DNA from 2 places in the Paenibacillus sp. OAS669 genome. Region 1 is predicted to be linked to the other one. Evidence: a T-box and tRNA genes for the amino acid it is inferred to sense, from the RefSeq annotation. Region 1 holds a T-box; the other holds one or more tRNA genes.
The links. The T-box of region 1 lies ahead of trpS (tryptophan--tRNA ligase). A T-box ahead of a tRNA ligase gene usually reads a tRNA of that ligase, here a tRNA-Trp.
Positions count from the first base shown of each region.

Region 1 (3,245 bases):
TCGTAAACCTGCTGAAAGCAGGCTTCAAGCGCTTCCTTCCGGGTGCAATGGGAGACGGGATGCTCCACAGATAAATGGGCGCGGCGTAAGTACAGCTCGGCGTTTAGCCCGTTAAAGGCGATCCAGGAGTAGGTCCACGGGTCCTGATCATCGGCGCGGTAGTAGGCTACGGCATCAGGAGTCAGCAGGAAGACGTCTCCCGAGCCCAAACGGTAGGTATGGTCACCGGCACGGTAAATGCCTTGGCCGCTATGTACATACAATATTTTGTAATGGTCCTTCAGCGCCGGTCCCCAGGAGTGCCCCGGCGAGCAGTGCTCGAATCCGGAATAAAAAAGTTTTAATTCTATAGTGCGGATCGAGTGGTCGGAATGAAATCTGTAGTCGTGATAGCCCATATGCAGCCTCCGTCGTAAGGTACGATGTTTACTGTGAGACATTATACCATATAAAGAACTCATGCTGACATATGGAATGCTTGTCCCCCGATATAGAATGGAAGTAGGCTGGACGATTGTATGAAGGGAGCTGTCTCTTCGTCAGACAGGCTGTGAACGATGAGTTTTTTTGACACAAGATAGGATATCCTGCGGTTAAGGAGTCCCACGATCAAGGAACAAGCATTTCTCATAGAACTCTCAAGGAGGAGAAACAATGAGCTATATCCCTAGCAATGAAAGATACGATACGATGGTATACAACCGATGCGGCACATCCGGACTCATGCTTCCGGCCGTATCCCTGGGTCTTTGGCATAACTTCGGAGGCCACGATTCTTACGAGAACGGCAGAGCTATGGTACGACGTGCGTTCGACCTGGGCATCACGCACTTTGACCTGGCGAACAACTACGGGCCGCCGCCGGGAAGCGCGGAGGAAAACTTCGGCAAAATGCTGCAGGCCGACTTTGCCGGTTACCGCGATGAAATGATTATTTCCACTAAAGCGGGCTACCACATGTGGCCTGGACCTTACGGAGATTTCGGATCGAAAAAATACATCGTGTCCAGTCTTGATCAAAGCTTGAAGCGGATGAATCTGGATTATGTCGATATCTTCTATCATCACCGTCCGGATGCCAACACGCCGTTGGAAGAGACGATGGGAGCGCTGGATCTGCTGGTGCGTCAAGGGAAGGCGCTGTATGTCGGGATCTCCAATTACAGGGCGGACCGTGCGAAGGAAGCAATCGCGATTCTGAAGAGCATGGGAACTCCGGTGGTCATCCATCAGCCTAGATATTCCATGCTGGATCGCTGGGTCGAGGACGGCCTGCTGGATGTGCTGGAGGAGCAAGGAGTTGGCAGCATCGCGTATTCGCCTCTGTTCAAAGGCATCTTGACGGACCGCTATTTGAACGGCATTCCGCAGGATTCCCGTGCCGCAGGCTCCAGCGTATTCCTCAAGCCGGAGGAATTAACGGATGAAATGCTGGGCAAAGTCCGTCGTCTTGACGAGCTGGCTAAGCAGCGCGGGCAAAAGCTGTCGCAAATGGCTATTGCGTGGGTATTGAGGGGTGGTCGAGTGACCTCCGCATTGATCGGCGCGAGCAAGGTGAGCCAGATTGAAGATGCGGTGGCGGGCTTAAGCAACCTGAGCTTCAGCGAAGAGGAGCTTGCCGCTATCGAGAGCATCCTGAAAGGGTAGCTGGCGAATATTTGTAATGATTTTACAAATCGAGTGTGCTATACTGGATCAAATGAATAGTTCACGATGATGAAGAAGAGTAGACGAAGCTAAAGACTTCAGAGAGCGGATGGGTGGTGCGAATCCGTGTCGGTGCAGCGTTGAATGGGCTTCGGAGTGCGGATCTGAAGGCTTACGGCCGGTAGGTGAAGCGGATGTCTCACCGTTACAAGAGACAGGGTATCGAGGAAGAGCTCTCGAAAAAGGGCTGCTGCGCCTCCGTACCTGTAGAGCGAGTCTGCTTAGAGGCAGGCTAATGAAGGTGGTACCGCGAATTCAACTTCGTCCTTTTTAGGACGAAGTTTTTTTGTTGTTCTCACTGTTTCAGAAACGGGCAGCATCGATGCTATGCCGGTTCATCTATATTTTTTAAAGGGGGTGATGGCCATGGAAGACGGCTGGTGGTGGCGCAGTAACGATCAATTATTAAACAACTACCATTATGTAACTTTGAGGAGGATGTTCCATGAAAGAACGTGTATTAACAGGAGATCGCATTACCGGCAAGCTGCACCTTGGCCATTACGTCGGAAGCTTGAAAAATCGGGTGGAGCTGCAGCATCAATATGAAACCTTTATTTTGCTTGCGGATGTGCAGGCATTGACGACGCATTTTGACAACCCGCAGCTGATCCGAGACAACCTGAGGAATGTAGCGATGGATTATCTCGCCGTAGGCATTGATCCGGAGAAGGCGACCCTGTTCGTTCAATCGATGATTCCGGAAATCGCCGAGCTGACCGTCTATTTCTCGATGTTCGTCACAGTCAACTCGCTGCGGCATAATCCCACGATTAAGACGGAGGCGAACGAACGCGGGTACAAGGATATGTATTACGGCTTTCTGGGTTATCCGGTCAGCCAGTCGGCGGATATCGCGTTTTGCAAAGCGACATTAATTCCTGTCGGCGAAGACCAAATCCCGCACATCGAGCAGACGCGCAAAATTGTACGGCGCTTTAACGATTTGTACGCCCCGGTGCTTGTCGAGCCGAGAGCCCTCGTAGGGGAGCGGTTGGATGGCTTGGACGGAAACAGCAAGATGAGCAAGAGTCTTGGCAACGCGATCTATCTCGATTCGTCGAAGGAGGAGCTGACGGACAAGATCAAGAAGGCGAAAACCGACCCTAGCCGCATCCACAAGCAGGACCCGGGGCATCCGGAGATTTGCCCGATGTATGGCTATCATGCCGCATTCCGTCCGGAGGGCAAGGAGGAGATCCGCGAGAGCTGCTCCAAGGGCCGCATCGGCTGCGCCGATTGCAAGAAGCTGATCATTTCTGCGATGAACGAGCTCTTGGAGCCGATTCAGGAGCGCAGGCAGCAGGCGGCCGCCAAGCCGGGCTTCATAGATGAGATGCTGATGGCGGGAACGGCGAAGGCGCGGGCTGTAGCTAAGGAAACGATGCTGGAGGTCCGTGAGGCGATGGGTATCCAGTATTTCAAATGATTGCCAAATATAGATCGATGGGATTATAATCAAACCTGCAATTGAACACTTCTCTTATCCAGAGTTCGGCGGAGGGACTGGCCCGATGAACCCGCGGCAACCGGCTTGT
Region 1 covers NZ_JADBDR010000007.1:147,970-151,214, reverse strand. Annotated here, with positions in the region: gene GGC63_RS17135 (AraC family transcriptional regulator) at 1-398, opposite strand, end outside; gene mgrA (L-glyceraldehyde 3-phosphate reductase) at 655-1,647, shown strand; T-box leader at 1,705-1,979, shown strand; gene trpS (tryptophan--tRNA ligase) at 2,153-3,136, shown strand; SAM riboswitch class I at 3,188-3,245, shown strand, end outside.

Region 2 (3,245 bases), on a different contig from region 1:
GAAGTAGGTCCCAAGGGTTGGGCTGTTCGCCCATTAAAGCGGTACGCGAGCTGGGTTCAGAACGTCGTGAGACAGTTCGGTCCCTATCTGTCGTGGGCGTAGGAAATTTGAGAGGAGCTGTCCTTAGTACGAGAGGACCGGGATGGACGTACCGCTGGTGTACCAGTTGTTCCGCCAGGAGCACGGCTGGATAGCTACGTACGGACGGGATAAGCGCTGAAAGCATCTAAGCGTGAAGCCCCCCTCAAGATGAGATTTCCCAGTATGTAAGACCCCTTGAAGACGACGAGGTAGATAGGTTCGGGGTGGAAGCACGGCAACGTGTGGAGCTGACGAATACTAATCGGTCGAGGGCTTAACCTAGAGTCCCCACAAAGTGAAGCAAAGCGTTGTAGCTTATGCCGATTACTTTGCGGGGAGCCCCGAAACACAAATTGCTCAACAATACGCATGCATTTCGTATCTAGTTTTCAGGGTGCAATTTGATACTCTGAAGTAACATTATTCCCTGATAGCTCAGTTGGTAGAGCACTCGACTGTTAATCGAGTTGTCACAGGTTCGAGTCCTGTTCGGGGAGCCATATGGAGAGGTGTCCGAGTTGGCCGAAGGAGCACGATTGGAAATCGTGTAGGCGTCACAAGCGTCTCGAGGGTTCGAATCCCTCTCTCTCCGTAGCAGTAAGGCCCGTTGGTCAAGGGGTTAAGACACCTCCCTTTCACGGAGGTAACAGGGGTTCGAATCCCCTACGGGTCACCAATATAACTCATACATATGGAGGCTTAGCTCAGCTGGGAGAGCATCTGCCTTACAAGCAGAGGGTCGGCGGTTCGATCCCGTCAGCCTCCACCATATGTAACTAACGACGCGGGGTGGAGCAGCCCGGTAGCTCGTCGGGCTCATAACCCGAAGGCCGCAGGTTCAAATCCTGCCCCCGCAACCAAAAAATACCTAGTGTGGAGCCGTGGTGTAGAGGCCTAACATGCCTGCCTGTCACGCAGGAGACCGCGGGTTCGAATCCCGTCGGCTCCGCCATTCATATTCAATGTAATATCGAGGCTCGGTAGCTCAGTCGGTAGAGCAGAGGACTGAAAATCCTCGTGTCGGCGGTTCGATTCCGTCCCGAGCCACCATGTAAGTAATTAATATGCCGTTGTAGCTCAATTGGTAGAGCAACTGACTTGTAATCAGTAGGTTGGGGGTTCAAGTCCTCTCGACGGCACCATTGCTTCATCAAGAAGCAAGCAATTGAATATGGAGGCTTAGCGAAGTGGCCAAACGCAGCAGACTGTAAATCTGTTCTCATTGAGTTCGGTGGTTCGAATCCATCAGCCTCCACCATTTTCATAGGGGCATAGTTTAAAGGTAGAACAAAGGTCTCCAAAACCTTTGGTGTGGGTTCGATTCCTGCTGCCCCTGCCAATTTCATATCATGGCGGTCGTGGCGAAGGGGTTAACGCACTGGATTGTGGCTCCAGCACTCGTGGGTTCAAGTCCCATCGATCGCCCCATTATTACAGTATTGGGGATTAGCCAAGCGGTAAGGCAACGGACTTTGACTCCGTCATGCCTAGGTTCGAATCCTAGATCCCCAGTTTCTTATATGCGGAAGTGGCTCAGCGGTAGAGCATCGCCTTGCCAAGGCGAGGGTCGCGGGTTCGATTCCCGTCTTCCGCTCCATAATGAGGCGCCATAGCCAAGTGGTAAGGCAGAGCTCTGCAAAAGCTTTACCCCCAGTTCGAGTCTGGGTGGCGCCTCCATTCTTTTACGCCGGAGTGGCGGAATCGGCAGACGCACAGGACTTAAAATCCTGCGGTAGGTGACTACCGTACCAGTTCAAGTCTGGTCTTCGGCACCAGTTATAATTTCATATATGTGCCCTTAGCTCAGCTGGATAGAGCGTTTGACTACGAATCAAAAGGTCGGGAGTTCGAATCTCTCAGGGCACGCCATACTAGCCGGTGTGGCGGAATTGGCAGACGCGCGCGACTCAAAATCGTGAGGGAAACCGTGGGGGTTCGAGTCCCTTCACCGGCATATAAAAAGACCATTAGATATTGTATCTGATGGTCTTTTTATATTTTTAAAATACGAGATAGCTTCAATGCAATTCATCCATCTTCACAGACGTGCAAAGTACTGATTCAAGGAGTCTAGAATTTCCTCGCAGTATGCTTTCTCCTCTTCCGTATTCGCCGCGCTACTATCTTCCTTTTGAATTTGCTCGAAACGTTGGACAAGGGCATCCGTAACAAATTCAGCACTAACGCCATAATGCTTGATAATAGCGAATAACCCGTCCAGGTTCGTATGGTTATCAATAATTTCTGATAGATGGCTCATGTCAGCTTTCTCCTCCTTGACGCATTAATCCAGGCTTATTTATTGTTGGCGGCTGATCTTTATTTTATGTAAGTATAGTACCGCTTGTTTAGGCTTATTCTATACATACCAACAACAGAAAGGAGAAGCGATATGGCAAGAAGAAGGAGCAACAACAGGTTATTGGTTCCTCAGGCTTCCCAAGGAATGGAGCAATTTAAAGGCGAAGTCATGCGTAGGGAAGGCTTCCCGGTGAATATGAATAAGCCGGAAGAGGTTAAATATGAGGTGGCCAAAACATTGGGCATTCCTCTTTCGGATGGTGGTAACGGACGTTTAACGACGGAGCAGGCGGGCAAGATTGGCGGCCGTATAGGAGGTTCCATGGTGAAAGAGATGATACGTATGGCACAGCAAAAGCTGCTGGACGATCGTAAGTAGCCGTTCCCGCTGGTCTTAAGCTTATAATAAAAGCCTTCAGTTTCCTTATAGGAGTCTGAAGGCTGTTTTTTATGTGCAAAGTGATGGATTACAGCTGTTTGGATACTTTAAGCAGCTCTGGCAGTGTAACTAATCGATACCCCTTGGATTGAAGGGATTCGATGATCGTCGGAAGCGCTGCGACGGTACCAGAGAGATTCTGGTTAGGCCCGCCACCGGAATGCTGCAAAATAATGGATCCGGCCCCGGCATGATTTAAAACGTTGGCTGTCACCTCGGCCTGGCTCAGCTGCTTCCAATCACGGGAGTCGACATTCCAGTTCACGATTTTATAATGATGATTGGATGCCCACAGCAATTGGCTTTCGGTTATTTCTCCGTAAGGAGGGCGGATGAGTCTCGGCGTGTAGCCGACGGCATTCTTAACGACTTTTTGCGTTTTGGCTATTTGATTTTGAAATTGTTCGTCCGTTAGCTTGGTTAA
Region 2 covers NZ_JADBDR010000003.1:316-3,560, forward strand. Annotated here, with positions in the region: partial or broken rRNA gene GGC63_RS07915 (23S ribosomal RNA) at 1-363, shown strand, start outside; tRNA gene GGC63_RS07920 (tRNA-Asn) at 506-581, shown strand; tRNA gene GGC63_RS07925 (tRNA-Ser) at 585-673, shown strand; tRNA gene GGC63_RS07930 (tRNA-Glu) at 683-757, shown strand; tRNA gene GGC63_RS07935 (tRNA-Val) at 775-850, shown strand; tRNA gene GGC63_RS07940 (tRNA-Met) at 865-941, shown strand; tRNA gene GGC63_RS07945 (tRNA-Asp) at 957-1,033, shown strand; tRNA gene GGC63_RS07950 (tRNA-Phe) at 1,056-1,131, shown strand; tRNA gene GGC63_RS07955 (tRNA-Thr) at 1,148-1,223, shown strand; tRNA gene GGC63_RS07960 (tRNA-Tyr) at 1,255-1,339, shown strand; tRNA gene GGC63_RS07965 (tRNA-Trp) at 1,347-1,420, shown strand; tRNA gene GGC63_RS07970 (tRNA-His) at 1,434-1,509, shown strand; tRNA gene GGC63_RS07975 (tRNA-Gln) at 1,522-1,593, shown strand; tRNA gene GGC63_RS07980 (tRNA-Gly) at 1,604-1,678, shown strand; tRNA gene GGC63_RS07985 (tRNA-Cys) at 1,685-1,758, shown strand; tRNA gene GGC63_RS07990 (tRNA-Leu) at 1,768-1,856, shown strand; tRNA gene GGC63_RS07995 (tRNA-Arg) at 1,874-1,950, shown strand; tRNA gene GGC63_RS08000 (tRNA-Leu) at 1,956-2,035, shown strand; gene GGC63_RS08005 (hypothetical protein) at 2,120-2,341, opposite strand; gene GGC63_RS08010 (alpha/beta-type small acid-soluble spore protein) at 2,474-2,761, shown strand; gene GGC63_RS08015 (polysaccharide deacetylase family protein) at 2,850-3,245, opposite strand, start outside.
Region 2: it has a tRNA-Trp gene. The T-box ahead of trpS (tryptophan--tRNA ligase) is inferred to sense a tRNA for this amino acid. The anticodon was not compared.